Regions from separate parts of the Solibacillus sp. FSL H8-0538 genome, predicted to be linked through region 4. Evidence: predicted binding sites of a transcription regulator. Region 4 holds the regulator's gene; each other region holds the start of a gene.
What was found. The regulator LexA, encoded in region 4, represses DNA repair genes until DNA is damaged. The targets are predictions, from matches to a motif close to CGAACATATGTTCG.
Positions count from the first base shown of each region.

Region 1: parE (DNA topoisomerase IV subunit B) is a predicted target of LexA. The motif match lies at 3,773-3,786, and genes of this name have one in related genera.
Region 2: MHH87_RS15525 (carbohydrate kinase) is a predicted target of LexA. The motif match lies at 2,383-2,396, and genes of this name have one in related genera.
Region 3: uvrB (excinuclease ABC subunit UvrB) is a predicted target of LexA. The motif match lies at 5,775-5,788, and genes of this name have one in related genera.

Region 1 is NZ_JBBOPI010000001.1:1,855,834-1,863,618, reverse strand. Features, by position in the region: gene parC (DNA topoisomerase IV subunit A) at 1-1,779, opposite strand, end outside; gene parE (DNA topoisomerase IV subunit B) at 1,782-3,752, opposite strand; gene plsY (glycerol-3-phosphate 1-O-acyltransferase PlsY) at 4,069-4,671, shown strand; gene MHH87_RS08735 (HesB/YadR/YfhF family protein) at 4,778-5,071, shown strand; gene MHH87_RS08730 (YczE/YyaS/YitT family protein) at 5,330-5,959, shown strand; gene metA (homoserine O-acetyltransferase MetA) at 6,063-7,001, opposite strand; SAM riboswitch class I at 7,107-7,213, opposite strand; gene MHH87_RS08720 (hypothetical protein) at 7,275-7,785, opposite strand, start outside.
Region 2 is NZ_JBBOPI010000001.1:3,219,792-3,227,576, forward strand. Features, by position in the region: gene MHH87_RS15520 (pseudouridine-5'-phosphate glycosidase) at 106-1,014, opposite strand; gene MHH87_RS15525 (carbohydrate kinase) at 1,014-2,102, opposite strand; gene motB (flagellar motor protein MotB) at 2,452-3,216, opposite strand; gene motA (flagellar motor stator protein MotA) at 3,200-4,000, opposite strand; gene MHH87_RS15540 (hypothetical protein) at 4,524-4,712, shown strand; gene MHH87_RS15545 (beta-class carbonic anhydrase) at 4,876-5,448, shown strand; gene MHH87_RS15550 (GNAT family N-acetyltransferase) at 5,621-6,232, opposite strand; gene MHH87_RS15555 (polyphosphate kinase 2 family protein) at 6,528-7,397, opposite strand; gene MHH87_RS15560 (hypothetical protein) at 7,513-7,785, shown strand, end outside.
Region 3 is NZ_JBBOPI010000001.1:728,041-735,825, forward strand. Features, by position in the region: gene secA (preprotein translocase subunit SecA) at 78-2,588, shown strand; one part of gene prfB (peptide chain release factor 2) at 3,066-3,140, shown strand; one part of gene prfB (peptide chain release factor 2) at 3,142-4,173, shown strand; gene MHH87_RS03305 (hypothetical protein) at 4,343-4,696, shown strand; gene MHH87_RS03310 (competence protein ComK) at 4,712-5,203, opposite strand; gene MHH87_RS03315 (IDEAL domain-containing protein) at 5,397-5,639, shown strand; gene uvrB (excinuclease ABC subunit UvrB) at 5,861-7,785, shown strand, end outside.
Region 4 is NZ_JBBOPI010000001.1:1,185,681-1,193,465, reverse strand. Features, by position in the region: gene MHH87_RS05465 (YneB family resolvase-like protein) at 1-159, opposite strand, end outside; gene yneA (cell division suppressor protein YneA) at 159-494, opposite strand; gene lexA (transcriptional repressor LexA) at 661-1,281, shown strand; gene MHH87_RS05450 (gamma-glutamyl-gamma-aminobutyrate hydrolase family protein) at 1,404-2,099, opposite strand; gene MHH87_RS05445 (prepilin peptidase) at 2,805-3,557, opposite strand; gene MHH87_RS05440 (potassium transporter) at 3,591-4,328, opposite strand; gene MHH87_RS05435 (PilN domain-containing protein) at 4,328-4,918, opposite strand; gene pilM (type IV pilus biogenesis protein PilM) at 4,915-5,892, opposite strand; gene MHH87_RS05425 (prepilin-type N-terminal cleavage/methylation domain-containing protein) at 6,019-6,459, opposite strand; gene MHH87_RS05420 (type II secretion system F family protein) at 6,590-7,785, opposite strand, start outside.

The DNA of each region.
Region 1 (7,785 bases), 670 kb from region 4:
TATTTCTTCATTTGTCTCAAGTGGCACAATACTTGAAATATGCTGACCAAGATCTTTCCAACGAATATCAGGAAGTTCGTGAACAGGCTGATAAATGTAATTCCCGCGGTTCGTGAACAACAATAAATGATGTTGGGTATTTGAATGTTCCTCATACAGTAAGTAGTCCGACTCTTTCATCGCAAAGTCCTTACCATTCGAAGCATTGTGAGAACGAATACTTGTCCGTTTGACATAGCCATCCTTCGTTACGGTTACGATAACTTCTTCACTCGGAACTAACACATCTAGCGTAATTTTAATTTCTTCAATTTCCGCTTGAATGTCGGATGCTCGAGGTAATGAGAAACGCTTACGAATATCTAATAACTCGGTTTTAATCACTTTTATAAGCTTCGTTTCGCTATTTAAAATATCCGTTAGTTTCGCAACTAATGCATTTAGCTCATCTTGCTCTGCGACTAATTCTGTAATATCCGTATTTGTTAAACGATACAGTTGCAAGCTAACAATTGCCTCTGCTTGCACTTCTGTAAAATCATATTTCGTTTGAATATTTATTTTTGCATCACGTTTATCTTTAGAGCCGCGAATCGTTGCAATTACTTCATCTAAAATCGATAACGCTTTCATTAATCCTTCTACAATATGAAGACGGTCTTTCGCGCGTTTTAAGTCAAATTGCGATCGTTTCGTTACAATTTCCTTTTGATGATCGATATAAGCATCTAGCATCAGAGGAAGTGTCATCATCGTTGGGCGACGATTATGAATCGCAATCATATTAAAGTTATAGGCCACCTGTAAATCTGAAATTTTGAATAAGTAATTTAATATACCCTGTGCAGGAATATCTTTTTTCAACTCAACGACGATGCGCAGTCCAGTACGGTCTGATTCATCACGTAATTCAGAAATACCGTCTAATCGTCGGTCATTTACACGCTGCTCGTCGATTTTTCGAATTAAGTTCGCTTTGTTTACATCATACGGGATTTCCGTAATAACAATTTGTTCCTTATTACCTTTAATTGTTTCTATGGCTGCTCTTGAACGGATAATAATTTTACCTTTGCCTGTTTCATAAGCCTTCTTAATACCGTCAACGCCTTGAATAATGCCGCCAGTTGGGAAATCCGGTCCTTTAATAACGGTCATTAGCTCATCCACAGTACATTCTTTGTTATCTAAACGCATCAATACTGCGTCAAGTGCCTCTGTTAAGTTATGGGGTGGGATGTCGGTTGCATAGCCAGCTGAGATCCCTGTAGAACCATTTACTAGAAGGTTCGGGAAACGAGATGGTAATACAATCGGCTCCATGTCTTGGTCATCAAAGTTCGGAACAAAATCTACTGTTCCCTTATTAATGTCACGCAACATTTCCCCTGCAATGGCAGATAAACGTGCCTCAGTATAACGCATCGCTGCAGGAGGGTCACCATCGACGGAACCGTTATTCCCATGCATTTCGATCAGCATATGGCGAGATTTCCAGTCTTGACTCATACGGACCATTGCTTCATACACAGATGAATCACCATGTGGATGGAAGTTACCAATTACGTTACCGACAGTTTTGGCCGATTTACGGAACGGTTTTTCGTTAATATTGCCTTCATTAAACATGGCATACAAAATACGACGTTGTACTGGCTTCAATCCGTCACGTGTGTCTGGCAGTGCACGGTCTTGAATAATATATTTAGAATAGCGACCAAATCGGTCACCCATAACTTCTTCTAGTGGCAAATCTTGAAATTTCTCAATAAATGTCATGCTTACTTGTCCTCCTCATGTTGGATGAATTCATTTTCTAAAATATTCGTTTCATCTTCCATTCCGAAGTTTACGTTGGCCTCAATCCATTTACGGCGAGGCTCTACTTTATCGCCCATTAACGTTGTTACACGACGTTCTGCACGTGCACCGTCATCAATTTTCACGCGTATTAAGGTACGCGTTTCAGGATTCATCGTTGTATCCCATAATTGATCGGCATTCATCTCACCAAGCCCTTTATAGCGTTGAATGATATAGCCTTTTCCGATATTTTTAATGGCTACTTGTAATTCATTTTCTGTCCACGCATATTCCATGACTTGCTTCTTCCCAGAGCCTTTAGACACTTTATATAATGGCGGCAGTGCAATATAAACTTTGCCAGCCTCGATAAGTGGGCGCATATAGCGGTAGAAGAATGTTAACAGCAACACTTGGATGTGCGCACCATCCGTATCAGCATCGGTCATAATGACAACTTTATCATAAGCTGCATCTTCTACTGTGAAGTCTGAACCAACACCAGCACCGATTGTATGAATAATTGTAGAAATCTCTTCGTTTTTCATAATATCTTGCAACTTTGCTTTTTCGGTATTAATAACCTTACCGCGCAGTGGAAGAATTGCTTGGAAACTACGATCACGGCCTTGTTTTGCAGAACCACCTGCAGAGTCACCCTCTACAAGGTACAATTCATTTCTTGCCGCATTACGAGACTGAGCAGGGGTTAACTTCCCTGAAAGTAGCGTACTAGACTTCTTCTTTTTGCCGTTACGTGCATCATCACGTGCTTTACGTGCAGCTTCACGAACTTGCTGTGCTCGAATGGCTTTTCGGACTAATGAAGCAGATAGTTCGGCGTTCTCTTCAAGTACATAAAAAAGTTTTTCAGCCACAACTAAATCAACTGCTGAACGGGCTTCACTAGTACCTAATTTGCCTTTTGTCTGGCCTTCAAACTGTAAAATATTTTCCGGAATACGAACAGATACAATCGCAGCTAATCCTTCACGAATATCTGTACCTTCTAAATTTTTGTCTTTTTCTTTTAATAAACCAATTTTACGCGCATATTCATTAAATACACGAGTCATTGCTGATTTGGCACCGGTTTCATGTGTACCACCGTCACGCGTACGGACATTATTAACGAATGATAAAATTGTTTCGGAGTAGCCATCATTAAACTGGAAGGCAAACTCAACTTCAATCTCTTGCTGCGTTCCTTCTACATATTTAACGGGATGTAAAACGTCTTTCTCCTCGTTTAAATAGGCAACGAATGCTTCAATACCGCTTTCATAATGGAATACATCATGTTGACCTTCACCACGTTCGTCAATTAGCTCAATTTTTAAGTCTTTCAGTAAAAACGCTGATTCTCGTAAGCGCTCAGCAAGTGTGTCATAATTATATTTAGTGACTGAAAAAATTGAATCATCAGGAAGGAAATGAACTAATGTACCCGCTTCCTTCGTGTTACCGATGATATCAAGGGACGTTACGGGTTTACCACCATTTTCAAAGCGCTGACGGTGAATTTGTCCGTCTCGGTAAATCGTGACTTCTAAAAATGTCGATAAAGCGTTGACAACGGAAGAACCAACACCGTGCAGACCGCCACTAGTTTTGTAGCCACCTTGACCAAATTTACCCCCTGCGTGAAGAACGGTAAAAATGACTTCGGGTGTTGGCTTCCCCATTTTATGCATACCTGTTGGCATACCGCGTCCAAAGTCTCGAACGCTAATACTATTATCTGCATGAATTTTTACAATGATATGTGAACCAAATCCAGCAAGTGCTTCATCGACCGCATTGTCGACAATCTCGTAAACTAAGTGATGAAGGCCTCTGCCGTCAGTTGAACCTATATACATGCCTGGTCGTTTTCGTACTGCCTCTAGTCCTTCTAATACTTGAATGGCATCATCATTATAGACGAGCCCTGGCTGATTTTTTGCCAATTAAATTCCCCTCCAAAAAACAAACAAACGTTCGGATGCTCTACTAATCGTACTGATTATAGCATTCCATGTCAAATACGATACACTAAAAAAAGTAAGTGTATACTTCAATTAAACATTAATTGTACCATCTAACGGATTTGTTTAAAAGTTAGCGCTCTATCTCAATTCACGATTTAAGAGTCGTTCTCCTGCAAAACAATAGAATTCATACGAAAAATATTCCCTCTTTCGCAAAAAGTGAAAACGGTGTAGAATATTCAATACAAACTATTAGTACCAACTAGTAATTCTGCAAGTTGAAAGGAGCACATCAATGGTTAATGCATTACTTCTCATTTGTGCTTATGTCATTGGCTCGATCCCATCTGCACTGTGGATCGGTAAATTATTTTATAAAACGGACATTCGAGAACATGGAAGCGGAAATTTAGGAGCAACAAACACATTTCGGACTTTAGGCAAAAAGGCGGGTTTAGTTGTAACAATTATCGATGTGTTAAAAGGGACTGCTGCCGTATTATTAATACTGCTACCGTATTTTTCAGATACCACTATTCACCCATTAGTTCTTGGTATCATTGCAGTTGTGGGTCATATGTACCCAATCTTTGCGCGCTTCCGCGGTGGTAAAGCAGTGGCGACATCGGCTGGTGTTATACTCGGTTACGCGCTACCCTTATTCATCGTACTTTTTTTCACATTCTTTACCACGTTAAAACTAACGAAAATGGTGAGCTTAACGTCTATCGTTTCTGTATGTGTTGCTTTAATTTATAGCATTGTGTATTGGATTGTGACAGGTGATTTTGCACTATTTATTTTAATTGCGTTTTTATTTACATTCATTATTTATCGTCACCGTGAGAATATTAAACGTATTAAAGAAGGCACAGAACCAAAAGTTAAATGGCTTTAAATTGTTTCAGCCCTCTCTATAATTGAGAGGGTTTTTTCGTATACTTATCGTAATAATTCATTCATAATAAGATAGAAGTAAAGATTGTACAATTGAGGTGAGTAGATTGGATATTATTATTACTGAGGAAGCAATGACTTGGTTTTTAGAAGAAATGGAAGTAGAGCAAGGAGATTTTATTCGTTTTTATGCACGCTACGGTGGCTCTTCCCCGTTTCACGAAGGGTTTTCGCTCGGCATGAATCGTGAGCAACCACATGAAGTAGGTGTGGATACTGAAATTAATGGAGTACACTTTTACGTTGAAAAAAGTGACGAGTGGTTTTTCAATGAACATGATTTGCACGTATCCGTGGATGCGGCTCTCGATGAACTCGCATATCATTACAAAAAAAATTAACGCATGTGGACTATTAAAGTCCTCATGCGTTTTTATATGTTGTGAATGGACTTGGTGGATAAGAAAGAAAAACTTTCCCATCCTCATAAGTAAGGACATCAACTCGCTCTATTTTGGGCGAGTTGTGTCTTTCTAACACCCGGATAAGACAGTTTTTTATCTAAATTATAAGAATAAATAGTAATCTGTTTTTATTACGAAAAATAGCTATAATAAAATGTACAACATAGAATATACAGGATTGAAGGGTTTGAAAAAGTGAAAAAAGAATTTTATTGGCGCTGCCTGTTCTTTTTAGCAGGTATTCTTGTGCTATCTTTTGGTTTAGCGCTTGTTATAAAGGGACAGGCAATTGGTGTAGGCTCTTGGGATGTATTACATATCGGACTTGCGCAAACAGTAGGCCTAACAATTGGTTCATGGTCTATAATTTTAGGCTTTATAATACTTGCAGTGAACGGCTTCATCACGAAAAGTTGGCCGCAATTAGGAACCTATTTAGATATGATCATATCCGGGGTTTTCCTTGATATTTTCATCTATTTACTACCAGAAGTGGACGGTCTATTTATGCAATTCTTAGCCTTTATTGCAGGTATAGTGTTATTGGGTTTCGGATGCGGGATGTATATGGTTGCAAATATCGGTGTGGGTCCACGTGATACACTTATGATCCTTCTTGTGCAGCGTTTAGGTTGGAGCGTAAACCGTGCGCGTACGACGTTGGAAGTAGTCGTTGCGGTCGTTGGCTTTGTATTAGGTGGCCCAATTGGTGTCGGTACGCTTATTATGGCATTCGGTTTAGGCCCAGTTGTACAATGGGCGCTAACAATAAATATAAATTTATTTCAACGAGTATCTGGCGTTGACAGTGCCATTCTTGGATAATAGTAATAGAAGTGTAATGACCCGCATCTAGCGTTGTCGTTACGCTTTTTTAATGTAAATAAAATACGATTTCTCTTGGATCTTCGAGAAATCGTATTTAGGGCTAAATATGAAATTCAATCGCATCTTCAACAAAATGCCAATTATAAGGTGTTTCTTGGTATACGTAGTAGTTTAACCAGTTGTAAAACAGCAAGTGGGAATGCGCGCGCCAAGTATTTTTAGGTGCCTTTGTTGAATCGTCGTACGGGAAGTAGTTCACAGGCATCTCAATTTCGTCGCCCTTCTCTAAATCACGGTAATATTCATCCGAGAGCGTAGATGCATCGTATTCTAGATGGCCGGTAATCATAATATGCTTATTGTTTTTCGACTGTACAATAAAGACCCCTGCGTTATCTGAATAACTTAGTAAACGTAAATTAGGGTGTGCGCGTACCTCATCAATCGAAACCGATGTATGTCTTGAGTGTGGTGCGACATATTCATCACTAAAGCCGCGTACAAGGTCTACCGTTAAATCGGTAATGACATGTGAGTAAATACCAGAGCATTTTTTCGGTAGCTCAAATTTTCCGATGCCAAAGTGATGATAGAGTGCTGCCTGTGCGCCCCAACATATATACATGATTGACGTCACATTGGCATTTGCCCAATCCATTATGGTTTTAATTTCTTCCCAATAACCAACTGCTTCAAAGTCCATTTTTTCAACGGGTGCCCCGGTAATAATTAGTCCGTCATAGCGGCGGTGTTTGATTTCATCGAATGTTTGATAAAACGTATCTAAGTGAGATTTTGAGACGTTTTTTGATTCGTATGTAGCGGTATTTAGAAATGTCACGTTTACTTGAAGTGGTGTATTCCCTAATAAGCGTAGTAATTGTAATTCGGTTTTCTCTTTTTCCGGCATTAAATTAAACACTAAAATGTTTAAAGGACGGATTTGCTGTGTTTTCGCACGGTCTTCTTCCATTACGAAAATTTTTTCTTCTTTCAATCGCTCTCCAGCGGGTAAATGTTTCGGTATATTAATTGGCATTCGTATTCCCCCCATTTTAGTTTTTAACAAGGGCGAAGTCTATATGGCACCGTGAAATTATAAAACCTCTCATTCCAGCAAAAAGAATGAGAGGTTGATCGCTCGTTCTTATCTCTCAAGGGAGTCCCTTGCTGGAAGTAGCACCTTTCTAACCATGTTAGAGGTTGCTGAAGCTTCAACGGGCCATATCCCTCTGCTTCTCTTGATAAGACTATTAAATTGGATTAATAATATCATGCAATTTGGAATTATGCAATAATTATAAATGTATTTTTACCTCCCGAACTCCTTCCGATAAATCGTATCGTCCTGCAGCATATATACATAATTACCGCGCATCAAAATCTCACCATCTAGTAAACTGTTAGCATCGTCCATGAAATTGATTACGGGTCCTGGTAAATAGTCTGTACTATGCGGGAAAAGACGCCTTACTTGCCCCTGCCAATCAGACACTATAAATGTATCATCCTCATCGCGTACAAAATGTTGAAAATATTGTTCCCTAATGGACCAAAAACCGCAATTCAAGCTTCCTTCTAAATCATCATAGGCCTTCACGAGCTTAAAATCATCGTAAATAAAGAAAAGTTGTTCTTCCTTATTAATGTTCATGGCAGAGCATTCCACCATGTCAAACATACGCGCATCCCATAGCCGCTTCCCTGACCGATTAAAAACGACGACACCTTCACGGCCGATTGTATTACTAGGGTCCCACCCGAAATTCCCATAGACACCTTCATCGGTATAGCCAACCCAAATGCGGTCACTGTCATCAATT
Region 2 (7,785 bases), 2.0 Mb from region 4:
TTGGCGAGTTTCATAAAAATACTGGCGAAATTTTAAAAATACTGGCATATTTTTAAATTTACTGGCGACAATTACAAAATAATGGCGATTTCTAAAACAAACCAATTAGTTATTTAAAGCTACTGCTATACCTGCGCCGATGCGAGCATTATTTTTCACAAGTGCGATGTTCGCTTCTAATGATTTACCTTCAGTTAATTCTTTTACTTTACCTAGTAGGAATGGTGTTACGTTTTTACCAGCAATCCCTTGCTCAACAGCTTCTTGAAGTGCTTGTGTAATAATACCGTTAATGAAACTTGCTTCCAATGCATCTGCTTTTGGAATTGGGTTAGCAATTACTGCACCCCCGCGCAAGCCAAGATCCCATTTCGCGCGCATCATAGCTGCTATTTCTTCTGCTGAATCTGAACGGAAGTTAACAGCAAATTCTGATTCACGTGTGTAGAATGCCGGAAGTACGTCTGTACCGTAGCCGATTACCGGTACACCTTTTGTTTCTAAATATTCAAGTGTTAAGCCGATATCTAAAATTGATTTCGCACCAGCACATACTACTGCTACGTTTGTCATTGATAATTCTTCAAGGTCCGCTGAAATATCCATTGTTGTTTCCGCACCACGGTGAACGCCGCCAATACCACCCGTTACGAATAGCTCAATACCCGCAAGCTCTGCACAAATCATCGTTGCAGCTACTGTTGTTGCACCAATTTTTTTCGTCGCAAGTAGGTAACCCATATCACGACGAGAAGCTTTTGCTACACCTTGTGTATTCCCGAACATTTCTAATTCTTCGTCTGATAAACCGATTTTAATTTGACCGTCGATTAAAGCGATTGTTGCAGGTACTGCCCCGTTGTCACGAATAATTTGCTCTACCTCACGTGCAGTTCGAACGTTTTGTGGGTACGGCATACCATGAGAGATAATTGTTGATTCTAGTGCAACGATTGGTAACCCTTTTTCTTTCGCTTCTAAAACTTCCTGTGAATAAGATAAATATTGTTTCATTATGAATTCCTCCAATTTTTTAGTTGCTCGTTTGATAAATCAACCCGAACCGTTTTATCTGATTGTAATGTTTTCGATGCGCTGACAAGTCCGAGATGAATCGCCTCGTCAAATGCTTCCTCGTTTAATACACCATGCAACATGCCGCTAACAAATGCATCTCCTGCACCAGTTACATCTACAATTTCTTTGGTAGCAACAGCTGGATAATGACTTACTCCTTCTATTGTTCCCGCAATAACTCCTTTTTCACCAAGTGTTAGCACAACATGCTTAGCACCCTTTTGCAGGAGCAGACGAACAGCGATCTCGTAATCTTCTGCTGATTTCATCGGCATTTTTAAATACGTCTCTGCCTCATCACGATTACAAATAAAGTATTCTACACCGAGTAAATCATTTGGCATACGACTCATTTTTGGTGATGATACTGGCACAATGACCAATGGAATTTGACGTAACTTCGCAAAGTTCTTCATATACATCACTGTTTCAGCTGGACAATTTAAATCGATAATAATACAGCTGGCATTTTGCAAGGCCGCTTCATGCTTTATTAAGACATTTGGCTTAAGTTCATCGTAAATCGACATGTTCGCCATAGCGACTACAAGCTCCCCATGATCATCTAACACCGCTGTGTAGGACCCTGTAGACTGTTGAGGTAGTCTTTCTACCAAATCTAAATTAATATACGCGTGACTTGCCTGCTCGACTAATTGACCGTCATTATCCGCACCAATTGTTGTTAGTAGCTTCACTTGATTGCCGAGGCGTCCTAAATTTTCTGCAATATTACGGGCAACTCCGCCAACGCTTTCGCTTACATTTGACGGGTTTGATGTACCTAACTGGACATGCCCCTCAATATGAAATTTCCGATCGACATTTGCTCCACCAATTGCAACGATGCGATTTTTTTGGGGTAATACATAGGCGCGACCAATAATCTCGCCCTTCTTTATTAATGCCGAAATCGTATTTGCTAGAGCAGGTCTAGACATTCCGAGCTGCTCTGCCATTTCCAACTGAGATAAATATGGATTTTGTTTAATTAATTGGTAAACAAGCTGTTCTTTTTCATTCAATTATCTCACCTCGCATAAATCAATTACACCTCAGCGTAAATGTCGCTGACGCTTCATTGGCACTTCGCTTTCACGCAGATAAACAATGCGCCAAGATTTTGAATTGTACTTAGGCCTACACGATGCAGGTCAGTTAACCGTAGTCGAATGGATGCTTCGAACTTAGGCTAACCTCCTAAATCAACCGCTTTCAAAATCTGTGACATCCGCTAGGGGCTTTATACTTATTCAGTCTAGGGTTGGACCACGACTGAATAAACATAAACTTTTGTTTGAATTATAAACTTTTGTTCGTCAACTGTCAAAAGAAAATCCCACAAGTAAGTATTCTACTTGTGGGATTTTCTAATTAATCTACAATCATCGTGCCATCTTCCGCGATACGTGGTTGTACTAATACTTCTACACGACGGTTTTTTGCACGACCTTCTGCAGTGTCATTGGATTCGATTGGACTAAATTCGCCAAAGCCTTTAACGCTAAAGTATTTAGATTCTAGCTCTGAATTAGCTTGTACCATAATTTTCAAGAAGTTTACTGCACGCATTACAGATAAATCCCAGTTCGAGCTAAATTCAGCACTGTTCATTGGTACATTATCTGTATGTCCTGTTACAACTACATTTCGTGCTGGATCAAAAATTAGAATTTTCGACAACTCGTTAGCAATTGATAAATATTCCTGTTTGATAACCGCTTGTCCTGGGTCAAATAACACGCTATCACGAATTGTAATGAGTAAACCCTCATCTGTCATTTGCGTTTCAAACTGATTTTCTAATTCATTCACCGCAATAAATTCATCTACGCGACCTTGAATTTGTTGCAGTTCTTGCTGGTCTTGTGCGTAGCGGATCGCAGCAGAGCTTGCTGTCCCACCATTTGCATCTGATGTTTGGATAACTGCTGTATTCTCAAGCATACCTGTGCCACCACTAAATACTTGGTTAAATACAGCGGACATTTGCTCCATTTTAGCTTCATCAACTGTACTTGATGCAAATAATACGATAAATAAAGCAAGTAAAAGCGTTAAAATATCGGCATAGGGTACTAGCCAGGATTCATCTACATGCTCTTCATGTTTTTTATGTTTCTTATGCCTCTTTGCCAAGGCCACCCGCCCCGCTTTCCGTAATTTGCTTACGTTCTTCCATTGGTAAATATGAAGCAAGCTTTTGTTCGATTACACGAGGAGCCTCCCCTTCTAGAACGGATAAAATCCCCTCAATCATCATTCGCTTTTGCTTTACTTCAACTGCGGATTTACGTTTTAATTTATTTGCGAATGGATGCCATAATACGTAACCTGTGAATATCCCTAGAAGTGTGGCTACGAAAGCTGCTGAAATCGCATGCCCTAGCTTATCAATATCATTCATATCTTTTAAAGCCGCAATAAGCCCTACTACTGCACCAAGTACCCCAAGTGTTGGAGCATATGTACCTGCTTGTGTAAAAATTAACGAACCACTTGCATGTCGATCTTCCATCGCTTCTACTTCTTCTGTTAATACATCGCGAATATAGTCCGCATTTTGACCATCAATTGCTAGTGTCAAGCCATTTTTTAAGAAAGGGTCTTCAATATCTGAAGCTTTACTTTCTAAGGCTAGTAACCCTTCGCGACGAGCTAAATCTGCCCATTGAGAAAACATTTTAATGAGTTCAATGTCATTAGCAAGCTTTGTTTCTTTAAATAGATTTTTAAATAGCTTTGGAACACGTTTTAATTCACTCATCGGGAATGCAATTGTTACTGCCGCAATCGTACCGACGATAATGATTAAAATTGCTGCTGGATTTATTAAAACCTCTGGCGTTACCCCTTTAAAATACATACCTACTATTAACGCAATAAACGCTAGAATTATACCAACTAACGAAGAAATATCCATTTATTGTACCTCCAAATACTCAGTCTCTTTTTACTTCGGTTTATTTTAATATTTATTAACATTTATACATACTAGTATAATAGCTATTAATTTATTTTTCGACGAATTAATGTTTTTTCTTTCCAATTTCAACACTTTTGATTATATTGTATCAATATTATAAAAATTCCCCGTTCACAAATTGGAGTATTGATTCAAATGGAGTCTAATTTTGATGGGAAACTATTATTTTTCGCTGAATTAGTCGTAAAGTCTGTGTCAATCGAAGCTGATAGAGGTACTTGCAAACAACTTACAGAGGACTAGGACGCATATCGATACTATATGAAGAATAGTAAGGTAGATCATGTATTGCAAAGTAGAAATCTCTATTTTAATTTATAGTTTCTTCAAAATGTCGCCATACTTTACAGAAATTCTATGAGATTTCATTAATTTCTCCTACCAATTAAGTAATTACATAATGTATAATTGGTTGTAACGAACTTTTATATTCTTATATTCTGAAGGGAGCCCTGCAATTATGAATCATCATCATCCATTTAGTATTGAGTACTTTACAACTGTTTTAGGTTATTCAGTAGTTCTTTTAATCTGCCTTTGGTTCTTTATCCATTTCCTACGTGTAGGTTTAAAATCTGAAGAATCAGTTCACATTGATGCAAAAACTGGTAACTTTGCACCTGGTGAATTAGCTAAAAACCATCATTAATGTATTTAACAGTCGCTCTTGTAGCGGCTGTTTTTTTATTCCCTGCTTTTTGTTTACGGTTTTCACTATTTATAAGTTGTTTACCCTGAAATATGTTTTTATTATTTGAATTCTTAAAAATTTAATTTAAAATAGATTTTGTAAGGAAAGGGGTATCATAGTTATGTCTTCATTAAAAGAAATTTTAAGCTTCAACGACTCGTTTGTAACAGATAAAAAATACGAGCCTTTTATAACGACCAAATATCCAGATAAGCGTATTGTTATTTTATCATGTATGGATACGCGCCTAGTGGAGTTATTACCAAAAGCAATGAACTTACGTAATGGTGACGTGAAGATCGTCAAAAGTGCCGGTGCGATTGTCAATCATCCATTTGGTGGTATTATGCGTAGTTTACTTGTAGCAGTGTATGAGTTAAAAGCGGACGAGATTTACATTGTAGGGCATTATGATTGCGGGATGAGTGCAATTGACCCTGATCAAATGCTTGGCCATATGGTAGAACGCGGCGTTAAACAGGAAATCATTGATATCATTAGTTATTCTCGAGTTGATTTAAAAGAATGGCTACGTGGTTTTGGCGACGTGACAACAAGCGTAATGAAAAGTGTGGATTTAGTGCGTAGTCATCCGTTAATGCCTAAAGGAATACCAGTACACGGACTCGTTATTGACCCAAGTACAGGTAGACTCGATTTAGTAACGGACGGTAATACTGTTATTAGTAAATAATTGTACAGCGAATTGGTTACATGCCAATTCGCTTTTTTTACGAATGGCTAAATAAAATAACATTGTTTTTTATGGAATTAAACATTCCTAGCGAAAACATACTACAACTCTCCACGGCACAAAGAGCGAATTCGAACCACAGCGTTTAATAACGCCTTACAAAAAAAAAAGATTAGCGCTGGTAGCTAATCTTTTTAAAATCGTTCTGTAAAATGGCATACATATAATGGTCTACCCATTCACCGTTAATAAATAGCAGCTCTCTTAGTAAGCCTTCGCGTACAAGTCCTGATTTTTCAAGAACGCGAACAGAACCCTCGTTTTTCGGTGAAACATATGCCTCGATACGGTGAATATTAATCGTTTGAAATGCAAATTCAAGCACGAGCTTGACTGCCTCAGTAGCGATACCCCGTCCCACAAAGCTTTTATCAACGGAATAGCCAATGAACGCACTTGAATACGGCAAGCGCTTAATGGCATATAGCGAAATATGGCCGATTAATTGCTGTGAATTCATCTCATAAATGCCGAAAGAAAACTCCCGATTTGCATGCAACAGTTGCAGGCTCTCTAAAATCTTTTTATATTGCGCTTCTTCTGTGTAGTACTCATCTCGGTGCAGCGGCTCATACGTCGACCAAGAATATTTATTGTTCGCTAGTAACTCCGCTAATTGTCTCGCATCGGATTCTATAAATGTGCGTAATGTACATTGGTCACCGAATAGTCTAATCACGCGATCACCCTTTTTCTGAAATAAGCCCCATAAATTCCTTAACATCTTTTCGCACAATACAATTCCTTTCTCCCAATGGGGATGTTCCGTAATAGCTTTTCCTAGTTACGCCATCGCTAATCCTTCGGTAAAGGCTTCTGCTGTGCTTCCCCCATTAATTCCTAATTTTTTTGCTCCTATCATTTCTACGAAGGATAAAGCAGTTTCGTTCACGTTCATTGTGAGTCGACGATTTATCCTATGCGAGAAACGTTGTGCATATGTACGAAAATCTATGCACTCATGTTGAATCCATTGACATAGTTAGTGAACATTGTAATTTCAATAGCATTTTGTGAAGCTATTTACTTTTCTTTTTCGCATTATTTTTCTTTTCTTTTTTATCTTCTTCTCTTTCAATTGTCTCTTCTGGTACTTCTAGCGCTTCTAATTCCGCTAGTGCTTCTGAGGCCTCTTTATGTGCCTCGTCGAATACATTCGTTATATGTAAGCCACGGCGAGCAGCTTCCTTTTCAATATGTGCGATTGTATCTTTTAATACTTGTATACGTGCATATTGCTTATCATTACCTGGAATTAAAAACCAAGGCGCCTGCTCAGAGTCCGTTTTTGCAAACATTTCGTCAGCGGCTTCACTATATAAATCAAATTTTTCACGGTTACGCCAATCTTCCTCTGTCAGCTTCCACGCCTTGTATGGATCCTGTGCTCGGGCATTAAAGCGTTGTAATTGTTCGTCAGCATCAATATGAATCCAAAACTTGATGATAATATAGTCCCCATCTGTTAATAGTTGCTCGAAATTATTAATTTCATTATAAGCACGCTTCCATTCTGTTTCTGTCGCGAAACCTTCAATACGTTCCACTAGGACGCGACCATACCACGACCGGTCAAAGATAGAAATTTGTCCATGCTGTGGAAGCTTGCGCCAGAAACGATGCATATAGTTATAACGAAATTCATGTGCTTGTGGTGCTGAAATTGGATGTACAATGAGTCCACGCGGGTCAATGCGTTCTGTTAGGCGTTTAATCGCGCCACCCTTACCAGCTGCATCCATACCTTCAAATAATATAATTAAACCAATTTTATTATTGAATAAAAACTGCTGAGCGTTTAACATTTCATACTGAAGAACTTTTAATTTTTTCTTATACATTTTTTTGTCTAGTTCAAGCGATAAGTCGAGATCTTTGATTTTTTTCATGTATATCATTCCTCCTTGTTAAGATACTTCCATTTTACTGTAAAATAGGTGTAAATGGTATTTGTTGTTGAAAACTATAGGAATGTATATAATTTTATTGAAAGGAGAGGACGTTATGGATCGCATCGTTTTGCTTTTTACGTCTCTTATTGTAATAGCAACATTTACGACTTGCGCATATTGGTTTGAATTAAACGGACAAGCAACGATTGAAATTTTAAATCGTTTACCGATTTTATTCTTACCTGCTAGTTATGTGTATATGCTATGGATCGTAATATTCGTTAGTTTATTCGTTTGGATGATAAACTACTATAAAAACCGACATACGCCTTTACGTGTATCTACACTGCAAACGGCTTTATTTGTTTGTATTAGTGTTTTACAA
Region 3 (7,785 bases), 460 kb from region 4:
CTAGGATGTTAATTTGCACCATCTCTATACTAAATGTTAAAATGTAAGTTGAGACTATATTGGGAAGTGACCAATTCATGCTAAACATATTAAATAAAATGTTTGACTTTAATAAAAAAGAATTAAAAAAGCTTGAGAAGATTGCCGATCAAGTAGAAGCATTAGCTGGCAAAATGGAGGCGCTTTCGGATGAAGCACTTCAATCAAAAACTGCTGAATTTAAAGAACGCTACTTAAAAGGTGAAACAGTCGATCAGCTTTTACCTGAAGCATTTGCTGTTGCGCGTGAGGCATCACGCCGCGTACTAGGGATGTATCCATTCCGCGTCCAAATTATGGGGGCAGCTTCTTTAAATGAAGGTAATATTTCTGAAATGAAAACCGGTGAAGGTAAAACGTTAACTTCTACTATGGCCGTTTATTTAAATGCGTTAACGGGTAAAGGCGTGCACGTTGTAACAGTCAATGAATACTTAGCAAGTCGTGACGCAACGGAGATGGGTGAGCTGTATAACTGGTTAGGCTTATCGGTTGGCCTCAACTTAAATAGCTTATCGAAGGAAGAAAAGCGCGAGGCGTATGCTGCAGATATTACGTATTCAACAAACAATGAACTTGGCTTTGATTATTTACGTGATAATATGGTGCTTTATAAAGAGGACTGCGTACAGCGTCCACTTCACTATGCCGTAATTGATGAAGTCGATTCGATTTTAGTGGATGAAGCGCGTACACCGCTTATTATTTCAGGACAAGCGGGTAAATCAGCGCAACTTTATGTGCAATCAAATGCATTTGTGCGCATGTTAAACAAAGACGAAGACTATAATTATGAAGAGTCTACAAAAGGCGTTACATTAACGGAAGCGGGGATCGAAAAGGCAGAGCGTGCGTTTGGCATAGACAACTTATTCGATTTAACGCATGTTCGTTTAAACCATGCCATTAACCAATCATTAAAAGCGCATGCTTCTATGCATTTAGATGTAGATTATGTGGTACAGGACGGCGAGATTGTAATCGTCGACGGCTTTACGGGTCGTTTAATGAAAGGTCGTCGCTATTCTGATGGCCTTCACCAAGCGATTGAAGCAAAAGAAGGCTTAGACATCCAAAATGAATCGATGACAATGGCAACAATTACGTTCCAAAACTACTTCCGTATGTATGAAAAGCTTGCTGGTATGACGGGTACTGCGAAAACGGAAGAAGAGGAATTCCGTAATATTTACAATATGAATGTTGTTGCAATTCCAACGAACAAGCCGATTGCGCGTGATGACCGACCAGATTTAATTTATGCATCAATGGCTGGGAAGTATAAAGCCGTGGCGGAAGATATTGCTGAACGTCATAAAAAAGGACAACCTGTATTAGTGGGTACGGTAGCAATTGAAACGTCTGAAATCATTTCGGACTACTTAACTAAATACAAAATACCCCATAACGTATTAAATGCGAAAAACCATGAACGCGAAGCTGAAATTATTTTAAATGCTGGTCAAAAGGGTGCGGTAACAATCGCAACAAACATGGCTGGTCGTGGTACGGATATTAAACCAGGTGAAGGCGTATTAGAGCTAGGCGGTTTATCTGTTATAGGTACCGAGCGTCATGAATCTCGTCGTATTGATAACCAGTTACGTGGTCGTTCTGGACGTCAAGGGAATCCCGGGGTAACGCAATTCTATCTGTCACTTGAAGATGAGTTAATGCGTCGTTTCGGCTCTGACAACATGAAATCAATGATGACGAAGCTTGGCATGGACGATACACAGCCAATCCAGTCAAGAATGGTTTCTCGTGCAGTGGAATCTGCGCAAAAACGTGTTGAAGGTAATAACTTTGATGCACGTAAACGCTTATTACAATACGACGATGTATTACGTCAGCAACGTGAAATTATTTATAGAGAGCGCTTTGAAGTACTCGACACTGAAAATATGCGTGCATTAGTTGAGTCAATGATTCAGCAAGCGATTGAAAATGCAGTAGCGCTTCATACGCAAGGCGAGCAAGCAGACTGGACTTTAAATGCGCTTGAAGATTATATAGCAGCAAATCTTTTAGAAGAAGGCGTAATCACTGCAGCGGAATTAGAAGGTAAAACGGTGGATGAAATGGTTGAATTCATTTTCGCTGCGGTACTAGTTCGCTACAATGAGAAGGAAGAATTGATGACTCCTGAACGTATGCGCGAGTTCGAAAAAGTTATTTTACTCCGTTCAATTGATACGAAGTGGATTGACCATATCGATGCAATGGATCAGCTACGTCAAGGGATTCACCTACGTGCTTACGGCCAAAATGACCCGCTACGCGAATACCAACAAGAAGGCTTCGCAATGTTCGAGGATATGGTGGCATCGGTACGTGAAGATGTAGCGAAATATGCAATGAAGGCTGAAATCCGTAGTAATCTTCAACGTGAAGAGGTCGCAAAAGGTCAAGCTGTGAATCCAAAAGAAGAAGGCACTGCGAAACCGAAAAAGCTACCAGCACGCAAAGCCGAAAACATCGGTCGTAACGATCCATGTCCATGCGGTAGCGGCAAGAAGTTCAAAAACTGTCACGGAGTTGGGCAGTAACCAGATTTTGTGATAGCGGGGTTGTGACTTTACTGGAGGCTGCAACTTAGTTCGTTAAGGTGGGGAGTTAGTGCGTTCGCTGCAACTTAGTGCGTTCAGTGGCCAAGTTGGTGCGTTCACACCTGGAGTTGGTGCGTTCGCCAGCTAACTTAGTTCGTTCACACCTCAAGTTAGTGCGGAGCCTGCAACTCGGTTCGTTCAGATGGGAAGTCAGTGCGTTCACACCTGGAGTTGGTGCGTTCCCCAGCTAACTTAGTTCGTTCACACCTCAAGTTAGTGCGGAGCCTGCAACTTGGTTCGTTCAGATAGAAAGTTAGTGCGTTCACACCCCAAGTCAGTACGAATACCCACGAATTTAAAACACATCTTTATAGCAATAAATTAACCGTGGTCATCAGTGAGGGTGGCCCGGTTTTACTAATTTTATAATCGAGAAAATGCTTGAATAACAAGCACTCGGGTGACGGAGGATCATACATGATTGAATTAGCAGATGTAAGAAACACATTGGAAAATACAGCTACGAAACTAGCGGACTTTAGGGGGTCTCTTTGACTTAGAAAACAAAGAGGCACGTATACAAGAGCTTGATGAAATGATGCTGGAGCCGAACTTTTGGAATGATCAGCAAGGTGCGCAAGTAGTTATTAATGAAGCAAATGGCATTAAAGCTATAGTGAATGAGTATAACGATTTATTATCAACACAGGAAAATCTTGAAATGACACTGGAGCTTTTACGTGAAGAACCAGACGAGGAATTACAAGAGGAGCTGGGCAATGAGCTTGTAGAATTCAAAGCGAAAGTGGCTGATTTTGAGCTGCAGATGCTGTTATCAGAACCATATGACCGCAACAATGCGATTTTAGAGCTTCATCCAGGTGCGGGCGGTACGGAATCTCAGGATTGGGGTTCAATGCTGCTGCGTATGTATACGCGCTGGGCGGAGAAACGCGGTTTTAAAGTGACGACAATGGATTACCTACCAGGTGATGAAGCGGGAATTAAATCTGTAACACTATCAATTACTGGTCATAATGTATACGGCTATTTAAAAGCGGAAAAAGGCGTTCACCGTCTTGTTCGTATTTCGCCATTTGATTCATCGGGTCGTCGTCATACGTCATTTGTTTCTTGTGAAGTAATGCCGGAATTCAATGATGAAATTGAGATTGAAATCCGTACAGAAGATTTAAAAATTGATACGTACCGTGCAACGGGTGCGGGTGGTCAGCATATTAATACGACGGACTCAGCTGTTCGTATTACGCATACCCCAACTGGCACAGTCGTTCAATGTCAGGCGGAACGTTCTCAAATTAAAAACCGTGAAAAATGTATGAAATTGCTACAAGCAAAGCTCTATCAACTAGAAATTGAAAAACAACAGGCACAACTAGATGAGATTCGTGGGGATCAAAAGGAAATCGGTTGGGGTTCTCAAATCCGTTCTTATGTATTCCATCCGTATTCAATGGTGAAAGATCACCGTACAAATGAAGAAACAGGGAATGTTAATGCAGTGATGGATGGGGATTTAGATGCATTCATTAACGCCTATTTACGTTCTCGCATTGCCAATTAATAATATGGACCTTTTCAGCGTATTGCTGGGAAGGTTTTTTTGTGCTTAAAAAGGAAGTTTGATTTTTATAGTTGGTGCTTTCAGGAAATTACATTGTTTTACTTGCAATTGATATAAAAGCATGCGAAAATAAAAATACGAACAAATGTTCTTAAAGGAGGTTGGTTTTGTGACGCAAATTCCTTCTGGAGCGAGTCCATATTTTGAGGCGGGCATTTATTTGCCGATGCTACTCATTATACTCGAAAAAGATTACCTACTATTTGAGCAGGGGAACTTTAAATTTAAAAAGCCCTATTTACATTTACTTAATGAAACAAAAACTCGGATTGAACAGGAACTAAAAAAAACAAAGGCGTATTTTAATTGTAATCAGATGAGATTAACCCGAGGAAATACCGATGAGTTTTTTACAGAATATCTTTTTTATTATAAGGATTTCATGGAGTGTCGACGATATTCTAATATACGCCTTCGTAATTTTTGCGAGCAATTACTAATACAATATATGGAAAACCGTTAGCCGGTATATATTGTATTAGCGATGGAAGCCGCGGTTAAGTATTAAATGCTTATAGAACATCATGGCACGTACGTACTGTTGGTTGAATGATTTATAATGAATAGGAAGCACTTCCTCAGACATATCCGTTAAGGTAATAATCGTTTCGTCGCCACGTTCAACAATATTAGTGATTGACTGTAAATTAACCCAAATATTAGAGGTAGAATGTGGTGAAAATAGCGGGAAAAATACGCATGGATTGCCATAATCGATTGAAATCATAATCGGTAGCTTATGCCTGTTATCGCCAAAAAATAATTTTGCCATCTTTTGAGCTGCCTCGAATGTTGTTCCGTGAATTCTACAAGTCGCGCGCACAATTTTTATAGGCTTTTGCGCAAATTTTACCTTCCCTTGCTTGTCGTGAATTATTGTGTGAGTTTTTCCGTTTGCTGTTATAGAACGTAACAAAAATGTTGTGTTGGATGCGATGTAGCTAGTTACGTACCTAAAGTCTTTGTTCATTTTCATTCCTCCTATTTTCCTATAGTAAGCAGTAAAAAGAACTGCTTGTTACTAAAAGATAATATAAACAAATGGGAAAAGCAATCTAAAATTAGAAAATTCTGTATATTAATTAAAAATGAAATGTTCAGAAAATATTGCAAATTGATATTTCTTTTTTTATAATAGAAAAAAGGGTATCGGGGTGATATCGATGGATAAATATTATTCGTACACAGATTTTCTACGTGCAGTAGGGCAGTACCCTCGCGAGAATCAATGTGAGAAGCTGTTGAACGACATTTATTTAGATTTGTTTTTAAATCGTATACAACGATTGTACCGAATTGAACAATTGGAAAAGCTCATCGATGGGTCATTGGATCAAAGAAACAAGGCGGCATTTCTGTCTCATACGCTGGAATTAAAAGAGTTGCTAGAAACAGCTTCACAATAAGTTAGAGCCGCCTAAAATTAGGTGGCTTTTTGCATTTGTTGATGGTTAAGAAAGTATAACTTTCTTAACCACATAAGTAAGGACATCAACTCGCCCTATTTTGGGCGAGTTGTGTCTTTCTAATGTAAATTAAAAAGAATGTATGTTCGTTTTATTATCGCTATTAAAAAAAGGGTATGCTAAAATAAACATACTAGATTTTACGAAAGGACGAACCGTGCATGACTGAAACTTTTCATATCCAGTCTCATTACAGCCCAAGTGGTGACCAGCCTGTTGCCATTAAAGAACTGGTGCAAGGGGTTAATGAGGAAAAGCGCCATCAAACGCTTCTTGGTGCAACAGGTACCGGAAAAACTTTTACGATTTCAAATGTAATTCAACAAGTAAATAAGCCAACGCTCATTATGGCTCATAATAAAACATTGGCGGGGCAACTATATAGTGAGTTTAAGGAATTTTTCCCTAATAACGCGGTTGAATATTTTGTTAGTTATTATGATTACTTTCAGCCAGAAGCGTACGTACCGCAAACGGATACGTATATAGAGAAGGATTCGAGTATTAACGATGAAATCGATAAATTACGTCACTCGGCAACCTCTGCCTTATTTGAACGCAGAGATGTCATTATTATTGCGTCAGTTTCTTGTATTTACGGCCTCGGTTCGCCGGAGGAATACCGCGATATGGTCGTTTCTATTCGTACAGGTATGGAAATTGAGCGCAATCAGTTGCTGCGCAGATTAGTGGACATTCAGTATGAGCGTAATGATATAAGTTTCACACGTGGGACATTTCGTGTACGTGGAGATGTGGTGGAAATCTTCCCGGCATCTCGTGATGAAAAATGCATTCGAGTGGAGTTTTTCGGCGATGAAATAGACCGGATTCGTGAGGTGGATGCGTTAACTGGTGAAATTATGGGTGAACGTGATCACGTAGCCATTTTCCCAGCATCTCACTTCGTTACACGTGAAGAAAAAATGGTAAAGGCAATTGAAAATATCGAAAAAGAACTAGAGCAACAATTAGAAAAGTTCCGCTCAGAGAATAAATTACTGGAAGCGCAGCGTTTAGAGCAGCGTACAAACTACGATTTAGAAATGATGCGTGAGATGGGCTTCTGTTCAGGTATTGAAAACTATTCACGTCATTTAACGCTACGTGATGCGGGGGCGACACCCTATACATTGCTCGATTATTTCCCAGAGGACTTCTTACTGGTTGTCGATGAAAGTCACGTAACATTGCCGCAAGTGCGTGGTATGTATAACGGGGACCAAGCACGGAAGCAAGTTTTAGTAGACCATGGCTTCCGTTTACCTTCTGCACTTGATAATCGTCCGTTAAAGATTGATGAGTTTCAGTCAAAGGTGCAACAGGCTATTTATGTTTCAGCAACGCCGGGACCGTTTGAGCTCGAGCATACACCGGACATGGTGGAGCAAATTATTCGTCCGACCGGTTTACTCGATCCAACCATTGATGTGCGTCCAAGAGAAGGGCAAATTGATGATTTAATCGATGAAATTCAGGAGCGCATCAAGAAAAACGAACGTGTTTTAGTCACAACCTTAACGAAGAAAATGTCCGAGGATTTAACGGATTATTTAAAGAAAATGGGCTTGAAGGTTGAATATTTACACTCTGAAATTAAAACATTGCAACGTATTGAAATCATTCGTGAGCTACGTAAAGGCACGCATGATGTCCTAATCGGTATTAACTTATTACGAGAAGGCTTAGATATACCGGAAGTTTCGCTTGTCGTCATTTTGGATGCAGATAAGGAAGGCTTCCTGCGTTCAGAACGTTCACTCATTCAAACGATTGGGCGAGCAGCACGTAATGCAAGTGGCCATGTCATTATGTATGCTGACAATATGACAGATTCGATGAAAAAGGCGCTTGATGAGACAAAGCGTCGCCGTGATATTCAACGGGCATATAACGTGGAACATGGCATTACCCCAAAAACAATCATTAAGAAAATTCCTGAAATCATTCGTGCAACACAGGTGGCGGAAGAGGAAGAAACATATGTAACGAAAGTAACGAAAGGCAAGAAGCTGACGAAGGCGGAGCTAGACAAGCTAATGGCGAAGCTTGAAAGTGAAATGAAAGATGCTGCAAAGGCGCTTGA
Region 4 (7,785 bases):
ATAGCCGCTTTGCTGATCCTTGAAGATGTTCACGACGTTATAGCCTAACTGTTTTGCGTAACGAGACAGTTCTTCTTCTTGGCGTACTAACGATGACTCTTGGGTTTGTTTTTCTGTACTGACACGGCAATATAATACAGCCTCATTATTGTTTTTCATTATTTCTCACTCGCTACTTTTACTGAATGGTGTTCGTCAGGACTGGATTGCTGAACGATATATTGTGATTCCTTTTCTACTGGAACAGATAAAGACTGCCCAATGACTATATGTTCACTCGTCAGATGATTTTCTTTTGTAACATAACTAATCCAATCTTGCTTTGTCATTTTACCACGATATTGATCGGCTAACGACCATAAAGTGTCACCGTGTTCGATTTCAATTTGTTCGTATTGTGCTATATGTTCGTCTGTCACTAAGATGTATGTAATAAAAACAATAGAAAACGCTAAAAACATTGATACTACGCTATTTTCTTGCAACCACTTCATCAAATTCGACCCCTTTAGAATGTTTGTTCGGAATGTATGTTCTCATAATAAAGCGAACACATGTTTTTGTCAACACTTTTCTCGAACCTATGTTTGCTTTTGTGTTCGCATACTGTTATACTATTATTAATAAAATTAGACTACATAGATTAGAGAGGTGAGCAAGTTGACAAAAGTATCAAAACGACAAGAAGCGATTCTAGCTTTTATAAAAGAGGAAGTTCGTTCAAAAGGTTATCCGCCATCAGTTCGTGAAATCGGTGAAGCTGTAGGTCTTGCCTCAAGTTCAACTGTCCACGGGCATTTAGCTCGTTTAGAAAGTAAAGGTCTTATTCGTCGCGACCCTACAAAGCCCCGCGCAATTGAAATATTAGATCAGGATGAAAGTTCAGTACCAAAGCAAGGCGTTATCCATGTCCCATTAATCGGGAAAGTAACTGCCGGGGTACCGATTTCTGCAATCGAGGATATTCAGGAGTATTTTCCACTACCGGATACGTATGGTAGCTCAGAGGATGAATTATTCATGCTTGAGGTTATGGGAGAATCAATGATTGAGGCTGGAATTTTAGACGGTGACTATGTAATCGTGAAAAAAAGTTCTACAGCAAACAACGGTGAGATTGTTGTTGCAATGACTGAGGATGATGAAGCAACGGTAAAACGTTTCTACAAAGAAAAAACGCATTTCCGTCTGCAACCAGAAAACTCTTCAATGGACCCGATTTTAGTAAACCAAGTAACGATTTTAGGTAAAGTAGTCGGCTTATACCGCCGCGTTCATTAATAAAAAGATTGGTGCATTTGCGCCGGTTAACACCCGATAAGCGCTGGCCGACCTCAAGTGTGTGCGCGAATGCCTAGATAGCGTTAAAAAGCAGGCAAATCCATTTACGGATTTGCCTGCTTTTATTTTTTTGATGCCTCTATAAAGCTACTAAATAACTTTTGAGCTAATTCATTCCCTGTTGCTGCTAACTCCTCAGGATGCCACTGTACGCTAATGCAATATGGGTGGTCCTTATGCTCAATGGCCTCATTCACACCATCTAAAGCAACCGCTGCTTCAACCAAACCTTCACCTAATTCATCAACAGCTTGGTGGTGAAATGAATTCGTACGGATTGTCGATTCCCCAAAAATTTCTCTAAGTTTCTCTCCTGTTACTTTAACAGAATGCGTTAGTTCCTGGCGCCCAGATAATTGTCGATGCGCATGCACATTTTCTAGCTGCGAATTAATATCCTGAATGAGCGTGCCTCCAAAAGCGACGTTTAGTACTTGATGACCACGACAAACCCCAAAAATCGGCATTTGCTTTTCAAAAGCAGCCTTTACTATGCGAATATCGCTAGCATCACGCTGTATAAAAAACACTCCTAGCTTCGGGTGCGGTTCCTGTCCGAACAAATAAGGGTCAATATCATGCCCGCCAATTAGCAGTAGTCCATCAATTTTATCTAAAATGCGCCCTACATCTGCTTCGTTAATGAGCGGTAAACAAAATGGAATGCCTCCTGCCTGTTCAATCGATTTGACATAGGCATTATTTATTTCAAATTTTCCGTCTCCCGTATGCATCGTGACACCGATTATCGGCTTCATAATACCACCTCTTTTTTATGATTATTACCTCTATGTTAGTTCAACACCGTATCTTGGGGTTGATTTTCGTTCTGGCTGGACGCTTTCCAGGGGGCGTTCGATGAGCCGCTTCCCTCGCTACGCTCAGTCCAGGGTCTCATCTAGAACGCTAATCCCCTAGGAGTCGCCAGCCGCCACTCCAATCAACAATCATTCTACTTTTATTGTCATCCCCGACTTTTGGTGATGAGCCTCTACATTACTACTATAACAATATATACCACATGAAATATAGAATTAAATCGGTAATCTATTAATAATAAGCACAAGCGCACGTTAATAATTTGGTTTTTAACTTCAACTTGCAGAGGAACCATTTCTATATTGCTCCTCATAAAGGAAATAACTAAATTATTTACTAAAAGGCCATGTAAAAATTCCTGTGTCGCCATGACAGATGATTTTTTACAGCTAATTAATTTTCATTATTGTTTTTCTAGTGGTGATTTAAAAATCCCCTTTATTATCTCATTAGAAAGGAAATTTTCTCACCCTGTTTTCGAGAGATGGATGTTTTAAACGCGATTTGTCTCAATTGGTAGAATTGAGATACAACTTATCTGATATTAAGTGTCACTGGCACTTATTTGCGGTTATGTCGTATGTTCATTTGGTCAATTTGCATTTTTCAGTAAAAATTATCCACTAGCTAAAATTAAAACAAGATTAAAAGAAACGCCAATACCAATCCACAATCGAATTTCCGTAAAAATAAACAAGAACGGCTGCTAATGCGATAGACGGTCCAAATGGTACAGGTGTTTTTCGTCCTTGGCCGCGCACTTTTAAAACAATGATGCCGACTACCATACCAATGACGGAAGCGAGGAATAATGTTAGTAAGGTATGCATCGTCCCGAGCACTAATCCGATGACGAAGAACAGCTTAATGTCGCCGCCGCCCATGCCACCGTTTGAAATAATGGCGATCAGCAACAAGATACCAAAACCAATGACAGCTCCGAGCGCACTATCCCACCACGGATCGAGCGGTGCAAAAATGCGTGCAATCATAAGGAGTGGCGCAAAGAACAGCAAAATCTTATTCGGAATTAACATATATGCAATATCGGACACATTAATAATGACCAACAGTGAAATAAATAACAGTGCGACTGCAAGCTCTGGCTGCCATCCAATTTGCCAATAAGCAAAGGCAAACAGTACCCCTGTACCAAGCTCGGTAACCATATAAATTGGTGATATTTTCACACCACAGTTACGGCATTTTCCTCGTAAAAATAGGTATGAAAAAACAGGAATCAAGTCCAGAGCGGTCAGTCGCCTGTTACAGTTTGTGCAGTGCGATGGAGGCGAGACGATTGACTCCTTTTTTGGCACACGTAAGCCGACTACATTATAAAATGAGCCGAAAACGAGACCAAAAATAAACGCAAAAACGGTATAGGCAATTTCCATGGTAAACGCTCCTAACTAATTCCTGTTTATCGGTTACTGATCGCCTTCATAATAGAAGGTCGTTACTTGAATCGTCGCAGATACAATATCGGATCGCTCTTCTGAAAACTCATTTTCCTCACCAGGTAATGAATAATCAATCGTATCCACACGCATGACGCGCTCTAATGTTTCAAGTTCTTTTAAAAATACTTCAAGGTTTGCTGCATTTGGTGATTCTACATTGACACTAAATGTCACCATTTTCAGCTCTGCTGGTAATGCTTCACGTGCAATTGTGGATACGGGTGGTGTAGTAGCTTCTTCTGTTGTTTCTGTAGCTTCCGCTGTCGGGACTTCCCCATTTACAACCTCTGTTGCTTCAGCTGTTCCCTCCCCTTCCACTGGCTCTACTTGATTTGGATCCTGCAGCGTAGAATCTGCTACAAGTGAATCATAATTATTAAAATCAAGTGACACAATGCGCGATTCGGAGACGAACTCAATTTCTTCAATATTTAATAGTAGTTCAATCATCGCTCGGTCCTGTGGTACTTTTTTACGAAGCTCAAACGTATTCGATGCCGTTTGATTTTGTTCGTCTTGAACAAGGGCAATTTGCTCTTGTAGACTAGCGACTTCTGTTTGTAAGCTACTCACTGAACTTTGCATACTAGACACCTCGTCCTGCTTTGGCAGGACAATATAGTAATAAATCGCAAATAATAATGCTGCGACTAGCGCTGTAAGTAAAAGTAATGATGAATTTTTGCCACCTGAAAGTTGATTCATTATTGCACACCTCCAGAAGCCAAATACGTTTCATTCATAAATAATGTAAGTTCTACTGAATAGCGTGGCACTTCATTGAAATTAATTTCCTCTGCTGTGTCTTCAGTGATTGGATTTACATCAAAATTCGACACGGAGCCCAGTTGAATATCCACAAAATACGCACTGTTTTCCAATCGGCTCACGTAAGTTGACACATCACTTAATGTTTCAAAGTCCACCGAAATTGTCGCTGATTTTTCATCAAATGAATAATTACGTAAGTATGTATTTTCTGGTAGTAAGTTTTGTGTTTCATCGATTAGCGGTGACACAGGATAAGATACTCTTTCCACGAATGCAACTGACTCTTCTAACGAGCCTTTATTTCCGCTAATCAGTTCATCATATTCACTTTGCACCTGATCTCGCTGTGCTTGCAAGGCTTGCTCCTCATTCGTTAGCGTAACAAGCTCACTACGCGCACCAAAATATTGCCATACTAAAAGCGACAACAGTAATAAAGCGATAATACCTACTACGCCGTAAAGAAGTTTGGAACTGGACTGCCCTTTTTCAATATTCGGGAGCAGGTTAATATCTGGAATCATGCATTAACCTCCTTTAGTGCGAGTCCAATCAGTGAGGCGTGCTTTGCCTTCAATTGCGGATAAAATTCTTCAATGACTGCATCATCAATGACTTTGATCGGTGTAGCTAAATTTTCACTTAAAAATGTACTAATGCTATCTAGTAACGGGTTGTCCCCCATAATAATAATTTCATCGACCGATTTTTCCCCTTTATGTAGAGAGAACTTGAAAAAGTTCATCATACGATCAAGCTCAAGTACCTGATCTGTTACAATCATTCGGTAATCTTGAATATCGCCACTGTACGTAAACTCCACTTCCCCATTTTCATGCACTTTTGGATTCCATTTGACCATATCTGTGTCAATCGATTGGTAACGTAAAAACTCCACATGTCCATTGGTATAAATACAAATCGATAATTCATTAATCGACCAATCTGCAATTAAAAACGTCTTATGGTCATCAATTTTTTTCATCTGCTCTAATAGACGTAAATTGGACAGTGCTCGGATATCGGCCACTTCTGGGTTCATATGGATATCTAGCAGTAGCCCCATAAACTTTTGTACTTCCTCGGGAGGCGCTGCGAATAATACCGCTTGACCATCACCAGGAATATGATCATACACATCCAAAAGCGGCTCTTGGAACGGTAAATGAATGGAATGCCCCAGCTCCATTTGCACATATTCCTTTAATTTCTTGCCCTCAACATCTGGTGGATGATCGAATGTTTTTAGCAGCACTGACGTATCCGGTACAAATAGACGCACATTTTGCTTCTTCCCACCGAATTTCGATGCATTTTCTTTTAGCAAATTAAATAACGCGATTTCATCGATAATTGTCGCATCCTGCACAACCCCCTTTGGTAGCGGGATTTCATGCAGTATCCATTGCGCTGCATTCGGCCCCTTTTTGACAAGCGCACGTAGGACATAATCATTAAGTTCGATTGATACGTGTGATTTTTTTTTGAAATTGAACATGGTAGGGCCTCCTTTATAGGTTTTGGATTTTTTTAAAAGAACAAACGTTAACTGAATTCACTTGCAAATTAATCACTCAATAGAACACCCAAGCCTAGATGGGTTGGATGTTCTTTGAGTGTTTAATTATTTTGTATACTCAAACATGCCTGTTACGGGTTCTGCCTTAGATACATCGATTCCATCGACAGTGGCTCCCGCAATTCCAACATCTCTACTACCAACTTTAATTTTACCAGTAACTGATAAAGATGTTGGTGTTGTTGCCGTTCCCTTAGTAACAGTATAAGTAGCACCTTTTAAAATACCTTCTGCATCAACAAAACCTACTAAACCCGCTTTATCAACACTCACCGCATCAGAATTTTCAGTGAAGTAAATATTTGCAGCACTAATAACATTTACAACATCTGATTTTGCTGCTTTTATTCTAGAATTATCAATGATGTTTCCAATCGCGGGGATTGCAATTGCTGCTACAATAGCTAGGATTACGATTACTGCTAAAAGCTCGATAAGTGTTAAACCTTTTTCGTTTTTAATACGGTTTTTCATTTGATTAAACATATTAAAACCTCCTTTATTAGTTTTATAGTTTTTTTGTTTTTGCACGGACGTTTGTTGCATACCTATGTCACCTCCTTGCAAAACGTCCTTAGTTCCATATTTTCAATGTGCTCTTACAATTCTCTTAACTTTACATTTGCTCATATAAACTAAACATTGGCATCATAATAGCCGCAACAATTATTCCGATTACTACCGCTAATACTAAAATCATTAAAGGTTCAATTAACGATTTCAACGTATCTACTGCACGGTCAACCTCGTCCTCGTAAAAGTCCGCTATTTTCTCAAGCATATAATCTAGTGAGCCGGTAGATTCCCCGATTCTCGTCATACTCGTAACTAAGGGTGGGAAGATCCAACTTTGTTCAAGTGGCTCTGAAAGCGTACTTCCTTTTTCAAGACTTGTTCTAGCCTCTAGGATTACTTTCCCTAATACCGGATTCCCTGAAACTTTTTCCGATATCGTTAATGCTTGCAAAATCGGTACTGCACTACTAAATAACGAAGATAAAGTACGTGTCAAACGAGCTAATGCTGATTTCTGAAGCAACGGACCAAAAATAGGCATTCGTAGTAACGTGTAATGCACCATATAATTGAACTCTTTGTTACTTTTATACAACATATTGAATCCGACTATTGAAAACACAACTACCACAATCACTACCCACCAAAACTTCTGTAGCCAATTACTCACTGCTACTGTAATAACCGTAATTAATGGCAATTCCGCGTCCATCTCTTCAAATGTTGATACAAATGTAGGTACAATAAAAATTAGTAAGAAGAATACAACTATTACGGTAATGACCATTAGCACAGCTGGATACGTCATCGTCGATTGTACTTTTTTCTTCAATTTAAATTGTTTTTCAAATGTATCAGCTAACCGTTCGAGCGTTTCGTCGATATTCCCTGTCGCCTCACCCGAACGCATCATGTTGACGAATAAGTCCGGGAATACTTTTGGATGCTTCCCTACTGCTTGTGAAAATGAAGTGCCTGACCGTACGTCTTCTTCCACTTGTTCTAACGCTTTTTTCAACGGTTTACTAGCTGATTGGCGTGCTAAAATATTCGTCGCTTCAACAATGGAAATCCCCGCACGGATCAGCGTGGCGAACTGACGGCAGTATATAACGAAATCTTGATTTTTAATTTTCCCACCTAGATTTAAATCCTTGTGTAAAATGCTGTTAGACTCCGCAATCTCACGTGGGTTAATGCCTTGTTCACGGAGCTTAGCTACTGCGGTATTTTTATTCGATGCATCAATAATACCTTTTTTCGTTACTCCTGCTTTCGTACGGCCAGTGTATTTAA